Linked DNA regions of Acaryochloris sp. CCMEE 5410. The protein of the gene in region 1 interacts with the protein of each later gene in a pairwise test. Links are inferred from orthologs where the notes say so. Each region holds a gene or a part of one and is shown in the gene's direction. Other genes may lie near its edges. The genes, in order: ON05_RS33405 and ON05_RS24005.

Region 1 (7,305 bases):
ACCAACTGCGACAGAAGATTGGGGTCACCTATGGCAGTCCAGAGGTGACCACGGGAGGTAATGCCCTCAAGTTCTATGCCTCCGTTCGCTTGGATATTCGTCGAATTCAGACCCTGAAGAAAGGCACCGATATGTATGGCATCCGCGCTAAGGTCAAGGTTGCCAAGAATAAGGTTGCACCTCCGTTTCGGATTGCAGAGTTTGACATCCTGTTTGGCCAGGGGATCTCAACCATGGGTTGTCTGGTCGATATGGCGGAGGAAACAGATATCATTGTCCGCAAAGGAGCTTGGTATAGCTATGACGGTAGCAATATAGGCCAGGGTCGGGAGAATACCATTCAATACTTTCTGGATAACCCAGAGTTCGCCCAAAATGTAGAACAACAAGTACGCCAGAAGCTGGAGTTAGGCTCCAAAGTTTCTGCAAATTCCATCACGACCGTTGAGATAGAACCGGCTGATACAGAGGAAGTTGATGCATCTTAAGAACATCGACCTTTCAGGAGTATATTGCTGTAAAGAAGCCAAGCATCAAGCCTTAAGGTAGCTACCCATGCCCAGTAGTTCTGCTCATCCAGGGTCTCCCCCCATTGAACAACTACAAGGGGTTGTGGAGCGATTGACCTTCCATTCTGATGAGTCGGGCTATACCGTTGCCCGCCTCAAAGCACCACGGACCCGTGAATTGATTACCATCGTGGGCAGCTTCGCCAATATCCAAGCAGGCCAAACACTTCAACTACAGGGGATATGGCGAGACCATCCTAAGTACGGTCCTCAATTCCAGGTCAAACAGTATAAGGAAACAAAGCCAGCGACTCTCACGGGCATTGAGAAATACCTCGGCAGTGGCTTAATCAAGGGCGTGGGTCCCGTGACGGCAAAACGCATCGTAGCTCACTTTGGGCTAGATACCCTCGATATTATTGAAACCCATATTGAACGATTGATTGAAGTTCCTGGCATCGCCAAAAAGCGCGTCAAACTGATTCAGACCGCCTGGGATAGCCAGAAGGCAATCAAAGAAGTCATGGTCTTTCTCCAAGGGCATGGCGTATCCACCACTTATGCCGTCAAGATCTTCAAGCAGTATGGGGATGAGTCCATTGAAACCGTCACCCATAACCCCTATCGACTGGCAACAGATGTCTATGGCATTGGATTTGTGACCGCAGATGAGATTGCTCGCAGTCTGGGCATCTCACCTCATTCTGAATACCGCTATCGAAGTGGTCTACTACATGTCTTGAGTGAATCCGCAGAAGAAGGGCATTGTTATTTACCTCAACCAGAATTGATTGATCTAGCGGTGAAGAGATTAGCTCTCCCTGACTATCAGCCCAAACCCGATCAAGTGGAGTACCTGATCCATGCCATGATCTCTGATGCTGAGCTAATCGTCGAACGGTTAGCCCATGAGGGCTCGACGAAACTGCTTTGCTACGCACCTCCCTTCTTTCAAGCAGAATTTCACTTGTCTCGACGAGTCCTCCAGCTGCTGGCCAGCTCTCTAGTTGTCGATAATGAACGGGTAAGGGCTTGGTTAGACCGCTTCATGGCTCAAACAGATGTGAGTCTCTCAAAACAGCAGCAGCAAGCCGTGGAAATGGCAGCGAGTCAGCGTGTTGTGATCCTTACGGGTGGACCCGGAACGGGGAAGACTTTTACCACCCGCACAATCGTAGCGCTCTGGAAAGCAATGGGGAAAGACATCGTATTAGCATCCCCGACAGGTCGAGCCGCGCAACGCCTCAGTGAAGTGACGGGTCATGAAGCAAAAACGATTCATCGCCTCTTGGAATTTGACCCCAAGACAATGAAGTTTCAACGGAACTCAGATAACCCGATCCCCGCTGACGCAGTGGTGATTGATGAAGCCTCCATGCTGGATCTGTTCTTAGCCAATTCCCTGATCAAGGCTATTGATACCAACACTCAACTCTTGCTCGTGGGGGATACAGACCAGTTACCCAGTGTGGGACCAGGAAATATCCTATTAGATCTGATAACCTCTGGGAGAATTCCCATTATTGAACTAACGGAGGTCTTTCGTCAGGCCCAAGCCAGTCACATCATCCGTAACGCCCATCGCATTAATCAAGGCCAGTTTCCCAACTTGGAATCCGTAAGTCCTTCGCCCAAAACAGATTGTCTCTGGTTAGGTGCCCCCGAACCTGAGAACGGTGTGCAAGCGATCCAGGAACTGATCAACGATCTTCTCCCTGAACTTGGGTTCCAGCCAGCACGAGATGTGCAAGTCCTATGCCCCATGACGAGGGGCGAAGTCGGTACTCGTAAACTCAATCAAGTGTTGCAAGCTTTGATTAATCCTCCTTGCCCCGATAAGCCTGAGTTGACGAGAGGAGGTCTGATACTCAGGGTGGGAGATCGTGTTCTGCAGCAGGTCAATGATTACAACCGAGAAGTATTCAACGGCGATATGGGAGTGATCGAGGATATCAATGTAGAAGAGATTGCCGTGACGGTTCAGTATGCGGAGCGGTCAGTCTCCTACGATTTGGCTGACTTGAATGAAATTGGTTTAGCCTGGGCCGTCACGATCCATAAGAGCCAGGGGTCGGAATATCCCGTCGTCATTCTGCCCCTGTACATGCAGCATTACATTATGCTCAGCCGTAACTTGCTCTATACCGGACTGACACGGGCGAAGAAACTGGCGATTCTCGTAGGCCCCAAGAATGCCATCAGCATGGCCGTCAGGCAGATCAAAGATAGGCAACGATACACCTTGCTTGAGCGGCGTTTGGGAGGTGTTCCCAAGGCCAACGAATCACTAGCTTCCGCAATTCTTTAACGGATCATTAACACAGTCATCGATACTCTGGGTTGTTTAACTAACTCATGAAATCCCCATATTGTTGAGTTACTTTGCAGAGATGATGGTTCTTTAAGAACGAGCGTAAAGCTTTGGTTGAATATGGGCAGACTTTAGGTATAGAAAGCTTCTCAGTCATTTTTTAGCAGTAACCTCACACTCTAAATTTAGTGTGTTAAGGTTGCCCATTCATACATCCATGTCATCTAGTGCCACTTCTCCTCGGGACTTCTCCTCTAGATCAACCTCCACCCTCTTTTTAAGGGGGATAGGCAATGCTACCTTGACCACCATATTGACCCTGACCCTCCTAGGAAGTGCTGGCTTAGCAGGAGGACTGATGGGGGTAGCGATTAGTTATCGTGATCTGCCTGATGTGACTTCATTAGCTAGCTTTTCACCCAACGAAACAACCTATATCTATGACATCAACGGCAAGTTACTCACGGGCTTGCATGAGGAAGAGAATCGCCAGGTCGTCCCTCTAGCTAAAATCTCGCCCCACCTAAAACTATCTGTACTCGCCATTGAAGATAGCAACTTTTATCAGCATGACGGCATTAATCCGGTCGGTATTCTACGGGCAGCCATCACCAATTACCAGGCAGGCCAAACGGTGCAAGGGGCTTCAACCCTGAGTATGCAGCTGGCTAAAAACCTCTATTTGACCCCAGAAAGAGCTTTTAGCCGCAAACTCGCAGAAGCAGTGCTAGCCCTGAGAATTGATCAATTACTCAGTAAAGATGAAATCCTACAGTTGTACCTCAACCAGGTGTATTGGGGCCATAACACCTATGGGGTAGAAACGGCTGCCCGGAGCTATTTCAATAAGTCTGCTGAAGATCTGACCTTAGCTGAATCCGCCATGATGGCTGGGATTATCAAAGCACCAGAAGGGTATAGTCCATTTGTGGATTTAGACCTGGCCAAAGAACAACAGAACATCGTTCTCGGACGTTTGGAGGAGCTGAAATGGATTACACCCGCTGAAGCTGAAGCGGCTCGGGCTGAGAAAATCACTCTAGGAGAAATTACCTCCTATCAACGGAGCCAAGCTCCTGATGTTACCAATACCGTCATTCAAGAATTAACGGAAAGATTTGGTCGAGAGGCATTGGTTAGAGGGGGATTCCGAGTTCAAACGACCCTCGACTGGAAAATGCAGAAAATCGCTGAGGAGACCGTTCGCAGGAATCATCAACACTATGCCTATGCCGCAGACCAAATGGCATTAGTCGCGGTTGATCCAAGAACGCACTTCATCAAGGCTATTGTCGGTGGAGTGGACAATAAAAAGAGTGAATTTAATCGAGCGACTCAGGCGTATCGACAACCTGGCTCGGCCTTTAAACCCTTGGTGTATTACACAGCCTTTGCAACAGGGAAGTACACCCCAGACTCTATGGTTAAAGACTCTCCCGTGAGCTTCAATGATGGTGGGCTCCAGCGATATAAGCCTCAAAACTACGACCGCAGCTTTCAGGGCTCGATGTCCATTCGTCAAGCGCTCGCGCAATCGCGCAATGTGCCTGCCATTGTCATGGGGCAAAAAGTAGGCATCAAGAATGTGATAGATGTCAGTCGCAAATTAGGGATTACCAGCCCGATCCCCAATGTGATTTCACTTCCCTTAGGGGCAGTAGACTTAACACCCGTAGAGATGGCTTCAGCCTATGCCACCTTTGCCAATAATGGCTGGCAGTCCAAAACAACAGCCATTTTGCAAGTCACAGATCCTACGGGTAAAGTGTTGATTAACAATACCCCACAACCCAAGTTGGTGCTCAATCCTTGGGCTGCTGCTGCCGTGAACAGTACGTTGCAAACCGTCGTGCAATCAGGGACGGGGGTAGCAGCCCAGATTGGTCGCCCCGCAGCTGGAAAGACGGGGACCACTTCTTCCGAGCGGGATGTTTGGTTTGTGGGCTATGTGCCTCAACTTTCAGTGGCCGTGTGGGCTGGCAATGACAATTACTCCCGGATTGGGTCTGGGGCAACGGGTGGAGGATGGATGGCCCCTGTGTGGCGAGAGTTTATGAGTGAGGCGTTAAAAGATACACCTGTTCAGTATTTTGAGCCACCTTCCAAGTTCCCCAAACCCCAGGGTTAAGTACTACGGGAAAAATTTCTAAACGCCCCAGAAATCCCAAATTAGCCCATTAATGATTAGATACAAAGGAAGTTAATTCTGGGAATGCTATAGGTTAGCTTTCTTACCTTTGCTAAAACTACACTAATCTACGACAAACTATGGCTGCTGACAACAAATACTCCACAGTACTACTTGAGCTAAAGACTCACTACCAGGAGACACTCGCTGAACTTGAAGCTCAAACGATTCAACTCAAGACTAAAATCACCTCTCTAGATACGTTGATTGAAGATCCATTGTTAGGCTCTGATATCCTTTCAATCCTTCAAGGTGAAGCAAACTCAATAGAATCAGAAGCACCAGGCTCAACAGTTGCCAACACAGTAGAACCTAAAGCCAAGTCTAAGAAAACTACTCAAAAAGCTGCTTCAAAGAAGAAGTCTGCAACTCCTAAGAAGCCAGTTTCAACTGCAAAGACAAAGGGGACAGTAAAACCGGAAGTTGAAGCTACAGCTACCCCAAAGAAAGCTGCACAAAAGGCGTCACCCTCATCCGGGAAAAGAAAATCTCCAACATCCAAAAAATCAGCCTCTGCACCAAAATCGACACAAAAGGTAGAGCCTAAAGCTGAAGCTACTTCCCCTCAAGTTGCTCAAAAAGCTTCATCCAAAAAATCCTCAACCTCTAAGAACATAGCTTCTCAGAACAAGGCCAAGAAAACTAAGAGACAAGGAAGACGTTCTTCATCCACTGTTCTGAAGATGAACAAACCCTATGACAAGATGACCAAGATTGATGCAATCTCAAAGATTATGCAGGAAAATCCTGGGAAAGTCATGCACACTGATGATTTGAGCTTGATATTGTTTGGTAAATTGACCCCAGAGCAAAATAAAGCTGAACGAGCAAGAATGAAAACCTTGATGTATCGAGGTGTTGATCAGAATCGTTGGCTCAAAGTACCCAAAAAGCAGATGCGCTATGTCTTTGAATCGAGTAGAAATGTTGGGCCAACAGAATCTGGTTCATCTAAGAATCAAAAGTCTCAAAAGAAGACTTGAGACGTTTCAGAGTATCATCATTCCTGATCTCAAGTAGATGCCATCATTCTTGAGATCAGGAATGATGGTGGAGCAAATAGAAAAACGCCTCTACCAATCTCCATTCGCTCTCCTGATAGCGCAAAAGTACTACCAGCTAAGTAGTCTGTTAGCCTCTGAGCCAGCTTATTTTCCAAAGCCGCCAAATTCACTAGAAGCATATCATCCGTTTTCATCGCGTTGATTGCTTCTTGAGCATCTTCAAATGACTGGGGGTGAAACACACGGATCATATGGGGTGAAATTGCTTGCAAGGGAAGAAGATTGTTCATAAACCAGTGCTCCTCTGCGACCAAGTCCAGGCACATTCTCAACGTTTCGTGAATACTCCAGGCAGTCTGTTCATACATGCTCAAGCCTAGGATCGTATCTCATCGGTTACTCCCAATGACACTAGAAGGAGCCAATAGTTCCGCAGCTACCGCATCAACCCTAGATCAATTCGCTGCATCAGTTCCTGAGCAAGAGGGACAAAAATTTCCTGTCGCTGTTTGGCTTTTGGATCAAATCCGGTATCAGCTAGCTCGTAGTCAATTTGAGCTTGATTTCCACGATGAGGTTTGACGACAATTCGACCCAGTTTCCCTAACTTCTGATGCGTGAAGTTGTAGATAAAAACCTGTCCTTGTTGTTCGGAGCGAATCTTGACTCCAGAGGGCAATTTGATTGAGGTCTGTTCCACTTCTTGGACCTCTATAAGATCCATATCTTCTGCTGCAGTTGCATGAAATAACTGAGCTGTCGGGAACACCACCATGACCACCACTGCTTCGTAACTGGGGTCATACTCATCAACTTGTTGAGCAACTTTGCGCTTAAAGGAGACGGCAGTCATCCACAATGCTGGGATTATACTCTGCTGCTGTACATAAAAGAATTTCTTAGAACTGGCACTCTCTAACCCCAGAACGATTCCCTTCCCTCCCACTTCGTATAGTGTGATCGCAACTTGGCGAGCTGCCTCTCCAAACTTCTCTATAAGGGGAAGGCTAGGGTCGGTGATCCGCTCCATCTGCTCATCAATCAAATGGTTGATAGGGTCTGAGATCGGCCCCTGGTTATCTTTAGAAGGTTGAGAAGGCATGGATAATGCTGTCAGAGAGAACGATTACCAGAATTACTACTGACAGTAGCACCAGACGGAACTTCAACCCATAACTTTCAGATGCGCAATAATGAGATCTCTGGGCACAAGATCAAGAGTTTTTAACAATCACAGTAGATCTTAGACCGCTTGGTCATCAGCCCAGAGAAGGGAGAAAAATGGTTTTGTAC
Region 2 (7,299 bases), on another replicon or contig:
AACAGTGCATCCATACAAATCTATGAACAAAAGATAAGTATTCTGGAAACAATTATGAATTTATGCATTTATAATGCATGAGGCAACCACTGAAAATTGCCACAAAACAAAGTTTCCGAACCCATTACCAGGTGATTTCCTGGGCTTGAGGAGTTGAGTATGGCCGTCGCTAGCCGATCTAAAGTTGTTCCTGTTCGATCGAAAAAGGCTGCCCTGTCAGCTCGCTCCCATCCTCCTCAGGGACGCCGAAAAACGAGGACTCCGTCTCGGCAAGAACAGCCCTTAGATCTCCTTGATTCCCGTTCACCCCAATTTCCCAATTGGCTCATACTATTGATGGTGTTTCGAAAGCTATCAACCCCAATTTTGATGGTGACAGTCCTGGGAATTTTGCCCCTCTATGCTTGGCGAGTCAATACGCAACAATCTTGGGGAGATCAATATACCAAACTAGAGAAACTACAGCGTGATCAGCGCCATTGGATCACCCGCAATGAAGAGCGCAAATTCCAAATTTCTGAAAATTTAGAAAACAATCCAGCGGGCTTTGTCCCCAAAAGTTCTAAGACGACCGTGTTTTTTAAGCCAGCCCCGGCACGTCCGGTTCAGCCTGCCCCTTCTCAGGGAAATGGCATCACCCATATTGATGTTGCTCCGATTGGTTATTAAGTCCAACTTCTTTGCAAGTCTATGCCCACTCCCTCTTACCCCGTCCAAGATCGTCGGGCCGCAATTAAAGCCCGAATCCGAACGAAGCAGCCCCATCGAGTTCCAAATCAGCGTTTACGCTTATTTCTAGTTTGGTTGGTGGTATTCGGAGGTATTGTGGGCCTGTTGGCCCGTTTAGTCTATTTGCAAGTCAGTGCGGCCCCGTTTCTCCGAACAAAAGCTCAAGATCAGCAGTTGGGCAATCTACCTGAACGAACCTTTCGCTATCCAATCGTCGATAGCCAGGGGAATCTACTCGCCAAGGATGAACCTGTCTTTCGTCTATTTGCTCATCCCTTTTTATTCCAAAAACAGCCAGATGAAATCGCGAAGGCCCTAGCCCCGGTCCTTGACCGCTCCTCCGATTCTCTAATTGAGCTATTTAAAACTGGAGAGAGTGGGATTCCCATTGGGTATCGCCTGTCGGAAACCGAAGCGGAAAAAATCAATAATCTCTATTTAGATGGTTTAGAAATTACTCGGGAATGGCAACGGGTCTATCCCCAATCAGGACTAACGTCGGGGCTGGTTGGATATGTCAACACCGAAAATCAGGGACAATCTGGCATTGAATATAGCCAGCAGCCTCTCTTGAAGGGAGATCCGATTCCTTTGCTCGTCGCAAGGGATGGCCAGGGCAAGCTCTTACCGGATCGATTTCCCTTAGAACCCCTGAATGCCAATGATCTGACCCTGAAATTGACCCTAGATACTCGACTGCAGCGGTCGGCACGACAAGCCCTTCATCAAACAATGGCAAAGTTCCGGGCAAAACGAGGCTCCGTCATTGTGATGGATGTTGAGGATGGCTCTCTCAAAGCTTTGGCTTCGGAACCCTCCTTTAATCCCCAGCGTTATTTTGAAGCGAATACCGAGCTGTTTAAAAACTGGGCTATTTCGGATCTCTATGAGCCAGGGTCGACCTTTAAGCCGATCAATATTGCGATCGCATTAGAATCCAATGCCATCAAAGCCGACAGTGTTTTCCATGATGGCGGTCAAATTACCGTAGGGGGCTGGCCAATTAATAATGCCGACAACTCAGGTCACGGCAACCTTTCCATTACTGGCATCTTGGAATATTCCAGCAACGTGGGCATGGTTCATGTCATGCAGCGGATGGATCGATCGGCTTACTACAACTACCTCAAGAAAATTGGGATTGGCCAAATTACGGGTACTGATCTTCCCTTTGAAACCCCTGGTCAGTTTAAGGATAAGCAGCAGTTTTTGGACTATCCCATTGAAGCGGCAACCGCAGCTTTCGGCCAAGGATTTTCGGTGACGCCTCTGCAAATGGCGCAGCTCCATGCCGCCATTGCCAATGGGGGCGAGCTAGTAACTCCCCATGTGGTCGATGGTCTGTATAACCCTGCTGGCAAGAAAACCAAGGGTTTAAATCTCATTCAACCCCGACGCATCTTTTCGGAAAATACAGCCGCCAAAGTTCGGACCATGATGGGCAGCGTCGTTCAAAACGGAACGGGTAAACCCGCCAAAATTCCTGGCTACCGCTTAGGGGGTAAAACAGGAACAGCCCAAAAAGCAGATAGTGGTACCTATAGCAATGCCCGCATTACTAGCTTTGTGGCATCCTTCCCTTTAGAGTCCCCTAAATATGTGGTATTAGCCGTAGTGGATGAACCGCAAGGGGGCAATGCTTATGGCTCTACGGTTGCCGCTCCGGTTGTGAAGTCAGTGTTGGAAACTTTGATTAGCGTTGAGGGCATTCCTCCCAGTCATCCTGCTGAATTAAAGGCAAAGCCTAAAGCATCTCGCCCAGGCGGATGAAGGGCTTTCCTGTTCATTCCTACCTGACTAAGGGACCACCGAGAATTGAGTTAGGAATTGTGCAGAGACCAAACCAGTGAACAGTCGTCTTGTTCAGTGAGGAAACTGCTCATTTTAACTGTCTTGCAACAGCATCACCCTACGCAAGGGTTGGCATCTTAATTTGAAGTGTTTGGGCACTAGTAAAGCGTTAGGGGAGAAACCGCTTTTGCTCAACTTCACTGGGCATTCGGCAGGTAGCTCGTCGTCCAAAGAGTCGATAGCGATTGCGGGCAATGAAACGATAGATGCGATCGCGAATAGGTCTCGGCATGACACCAATGGCAGTAAAGACGGACCAAACGCCACCCAAACGGTTACAGACTTGAATAAACGCATCAGACTGATCGTATAGATGATGCTCGTCCCGATAGTAAATCGACCAAGCCTCCCGATCTAGGGGTAATGGGGGCAAATACTGTCTGGCTGTTTGACCTTGTAAAGGAGCAATTAGGATAGTTCCCTGTGGATCGACTTTTAGCAGGATGTCCACAAAGCCATTACACATCACACATTCCCCATCAAAAAACACGATGGGCTGCTGCGTGGAGACCGTCTGGCTGGCTATCTGATTTGAAAGTCGTGGTGTCGCCATGCCATTGCTCTAAGAACCTATTTTGAATCTAACATGGCTGCTTTGGCATTAGCATAGGGCTGTCTTGCGGGGCTCGGACATATCCTTTAGCAGGAACGGCAGCTTTCGAGGTAGGATCTGCAAGTTACATCTATGCTAGTTGAACAATGGCTGAGCGACCGATTAAAAAGTCTGAATTAGAAAAGCGTGCCCAGGCTGAAGGCCAAACAGGCGATGACAAAAACCGTAACCAGAAGGGCCGCAAGGGTGGACGAGGTAAAGGTCGAAACAACAAAGATAGAGATAGGAAAAAGCCTGCTGTTCCCCTAGCATTGATGCGGGGTCCCAAGCCATCCGCCAAGGTGGAAGAGCCTGAGCCCGCCCCTGAAGAAGCAGTTGCAGAAACCACCCCAGAAGGTGAAGAAGCCGTAGCTGAGGCAGCCGATGCAGCCGAAACGGACTCAGCCGAAGCTAGCGAAGCAGATCCCGCGCCTGAAAATTAACGATTAGCCTCAACATAAATTCTGAGAGAAATTATGCTGAGGCTAGATTCTTGGCAGATTAAGAAGACACGGGTTGAGGAATCGTGATATCAATCGGTGTCACCGTTTTTCCTAAGTCTTCTAATGGGGGTTGAATCGCTGAGCGGTTCCCCACGACTAAAGTGACAATCTGATCAGGCTGCAGATATTTCTTCGCTGCAGCCTGAACTTTTTCAGCCGTCATGGTTTTGACTGCCCGCTGATATTGGAAGATAAAATCATCGGGATAACCAAAGTACTCATATCGCATTAAACGAGACAAGGTTTGGCCTGGATCCTGAAAGTTAAAAACAAAAGAGTTGAGAATTGAATCCTTGGCTTGTTGAAGTTCATCCGCCGATAAGGGGGCTTCACGGACCTTTTTCAGTTCACCCAACACCGCATTAATAAATGGCACGGTGGCTTCTGAACGCGTCTGCCCCCCAGAAATAAATAACCCTGGATAATCGTAACGAGCGCTCCATACTGCATAAACGGAATAGGCCAATCCCTGGCGAGATCGGACTTCGTTAAATAACCGTCCCCCAAAGCTGTTGAGGGCTTCATTCATCACTAGTAAGGAGAAAATATCAGGACTATCAAACTTCCCTCCCAAATGACCGATTTGGACATTGCTTTGGGAGAGTTGAGGTTGATCGACGATAAATGTCTCCCCAGCTTTGAGTTGCTCTGCTCCCGGTGCTGGTGGCATTTCATCCCGCTCGGGTATGGCGGGCCAATCGCCAAATTCCTGTTTGATCCGCTGAGTCATAGCGGCAGGATCGAAGTCTCCCACAATGCCTAAAATCATGCAGTTGGGATGGAAGTTCTGTTGGTAAAAGGATTCGACATCGGCTTGGGTGATATTGTCGAGAGTTTGATATTCCTGGGTGCGGGCATAGGGGCTGTCTCCCCCATAAATCAGTTTTTTAAATTCTCGGCCTGTAATGTCGTCAGGGTCATCGTTACGACGAGCAATGTTTCCTCGACGCTGAGTCTTGGCTAAAACGAGCTTGTCCTCTTCGAACGCCGGTTCGCGAATGACTTCCGAAAACAAACCAAAGACGGTATCTAAGTCTTCACTCAAGGCGGCGAAGGATGCACTGCCTGAAGCGGTACTAATCCCTGTCTCTACGGATGCGGCCCGTTGCTCTAGCATTTGGTTAAGCTGATCAGAAGGATGCGTTTTGGTGCCGCCCGTCCGCATCACGGTGCCAACAATATCCGCTAAACCTACTTTTTCGGCAGGCTCAAGCCGTGACCCTGTCCGCATACGAGCAATACCGTTGACCAAAGGCAGCTCATGATTTTCCATCAAATACACGGTCAAACCGTTATCCAGTTGGAATCGACTATATTCTGGGATGGTTACTTCAGGGAGGGGTGGAAATTCTAAGTCTGTATAGTGTTTAGCGGTGGCCGCCGTACCCGGACGAATCGAACCGATGACTAGCAAGAGGGGAATAACCGCGAAGGCAATTAACCGCTGTAGGGTTTTACGTAGAAATCGGTTGCGGTGGGCGTTGGGCATGGTTAACGTGCTTTTCCTATGAACAGCTCATCTCTAACAGATTAGCCTAAACTTTTACGAGGCGAGGGGTGAATTTATATCCTTTTGACCTGCTTTACAATTAAAAGTGCCCCTACCGTTGTCTGGCCCGTGAAAAAGCGCGTTACTCTTACGTTCCCTCGGCGAGCCGTTCCGGTTCCAGTCACCTATCGATTGGCAAAAGATTTCAATGTGGCAGCAAACATTATTCGTGCCCAGGTTGCCCCAAACCAAATTGGTAAGTTGGTGGTGGAACTGGCAGGAGATATTGATCAGCTTGATGCGGCAATTGATTGGATGCTGTCGCAAAATATTGATGTGTCTTCCTCGAATCGCGAAATTCTGATCGATGAAGATAGTTGCGTTCACTGTGGTTTATGTACGGGAATATGCCCCACCCAGGCCCTCACCCTTAGCCCCAAATCTTTTTTGCTGAACTTTACGCGATCTCGCTGTATTGTTTGTGAACAATGTGTTCCTACTTGCCCCGTACAAGCTATTTCTACTAACTTTTAGTAGGCATTGAGCATGGTTGACCTTGAATCTCTTCTCAAAACAGAGTTGCCACGCTGTCTTGACCAGGTTAAGGGATCTACAAATAAATAAGGTACCCATCAATTGGGCACAATCTTGATATCCCATTTGGGTAACGCTTCAGAACATAGCCATTGTTGTTTGTAGGCTTCTAGCTCATCTGAGGGCACAGTAATGTTCTTTTCATAGGTGCCCTCAATCAAATGAACCAAAGGCTTCAATCCATTCCAGGTCATATTCGATGCCCACTGGACAGCCGTATCAATGGAGTTGAGGATAGTGCCATTCCAATATTGTTCCAAGGCTGCCCAACATCGCTCAATCGGATTGTATTTGCTGTGATAGGGCGGATAGTAAATCAGATGAACCGATAATCGTGTCATTTGGACAAACTCAACCATACGCTTGATAAATTGTGTGCGGTTACTGCGCACTGCAGAGCCGCCATCAAGGTTAATTTCTAATCCCTCTATCTGAGGATAGTTATCGTGATGTTCGCGCCACCAAGCCTCTAAACAATCAACAATAAAATCAGTAGTTTCAGCAGACTGACCAAAGTAAATTGACAGTTGCCCTGCGAGCACATCGAGAATCCCGAAGGGTACCAAAATAGCGTCCCAATGGTCATCATGGTCATTGGCTTTTGTCGCGTCTAGGGTACGAGCTTTGCCGCCACGAGAGAGGTTGCCAATTTTAACTTTGGCTTTGCTATCAATCGAGATGCGCAATAGGTTGGGGCCGCATCGGCAGCATAATTGGCTTGAGCGACATTTGCGAAAATCGCATCGGTTTGCGGCAGTTTTTCAGGGGTTTAACTTTTGGGTTTTTAAGCGATAACCCATTCGATTCAATAGATTGCCGATGGTTTGACGGGTTGGTAATGCCTCATCGCTGTAGCCTTTCTCCTCAATCAATGCCTCACGCACGGCCCTGGCACTGATACGGGTGTAGTACAACGTTGATTTGAACTTCGGATCAGCTTGGGCTTCACCATCAACTAAATCCCGAATGTCAGTTGCTAAATGGGGTAGTTTCGTTTCGCTAAGCTGACGACCTCGGGCTTGATAGTTGTCAACGCATCTAATGCCAGTCCGTCGTTCATCAAGGCCCAGTTGAACACTGGTACGTCTCCAACCTAAATGACGCTCAGCTTTGCGGGCAGAGCCGTCCAGGTAGTCTTCAGCCACTTTTGCCATGAATGCTCGCTTGTGTGGGCCTGTCAGTTTCTTGGCGGCATCTCGAAACGTCTCTTTTATAGGGGCATCTAGCATCAGATATCCTCAAAACAATCGGTCAATCATGTATTGACTTGTTTCTTAGATTCGCAGGTACTTTATTTCTTGGCAAGTCCCTAAAACCATTTCAATTCCCCCATTCAGCCCCAACGATGCCATCGCTACGGCATTTACATTGACATCACCGCTAGATAGCGCTTTAGAGGTACAGGTTTTGGGCCATCCACTGGTAGCCTACAATCCCAATTGCGGAGATGACTCTAGCTTTATCAGTCCGCTTTATCTTAAATGGTCCAATGGTCCCGAAATTTGTGTTTTCGATAGTCAAATACATGGCTATCACGGTGA

Evidence for each region.
Region 2: the proteins of ON05_RS33405 (region 1) and ON05_RS24005 interact in binary tests that used the Escherichia coli proteins (3 or more experiments, as listed by UniProt). The link is inferred for Acaryochloris sp. CCMEE 5410 from one-to-one orthologs.

What each region holds. Positions count from the first base shown.
Region 1 is NZ_AFEJ02000005.1:33,079-40,383, forward strand. What follows is about bases 2,586-5,492. They hold ON05_RS33405 (transglycosylase domain-containing protein), read left to right. Parts: upstream 2,586-3,037; coding sequence 3,038-4,948; downstream 4,949-5,492. Other genes in these bases: ON05_RS33400 (ATP-dependent RecD-like DNA helicase), read left to right, coding at 2,586-2,817; ON05_RS33410 (hypothetical protein), read left to right, coding at 5,089-5,492. In the rest of the region: recombinase RecA, read left to right, coding at 1-488; more of ON05_RS33400, read left to right, coding at 556-2,585; more of ON05_RS33410, read left to right, coding at 5,493-5,991; ON05_RS33415 (cell division protein SepF), read right to left, coding at 6,021-6,302; ON05_RS33420 (hypothetical protein), read right to left, coding at 6,449-7,114. UniProt on the Escherichia coli protein: Cell wall formation. Synthesis of cross-linked peptidoglycan from the lipid intermediates.
Region 2 is NZ_AFEJ02000002.1:686,040-693,338, forward strand. What follows is about bases 194-3,094. They hold ON05_RS24005 (penicillin-binding protein 2), read left to right. Parts: upstream 194-690; coding sequence 691-2,499; downstream 2,500-3,094. Other genes in these bases: ON05_RS24000 (hypothetical protein), read left to right, coding at 194-669; ON05_RS24010 (thiol-disulfide oxidoreductase DCC family protein), read right to left, coding at 2,690-3,094. Outside these bases: more of ON05_RS24000, read left to right, coding at 160-193; more of ON05_RS24010, read right to left, coding at 3,095-3,133; ON05_RS24015 (hypothetical protein), read left to right, coding at 3,280-3,615; ON05_RS24020 (pitrilysin family protein), read right to left, coding at 3,674-5,164; ON05_RS24025 (NIL domain-containing protein), read left to right, coding at 5,294-5,698; ON05_RS24035 (hypothetical protein), read left to right, coding at 7,127-7,299. UniProt on the Escherichia coli protein: Essential cell division protein that catalyzes cross-linking of the peptidoglycan cell wall at the division septum. Required for localization of FtsN.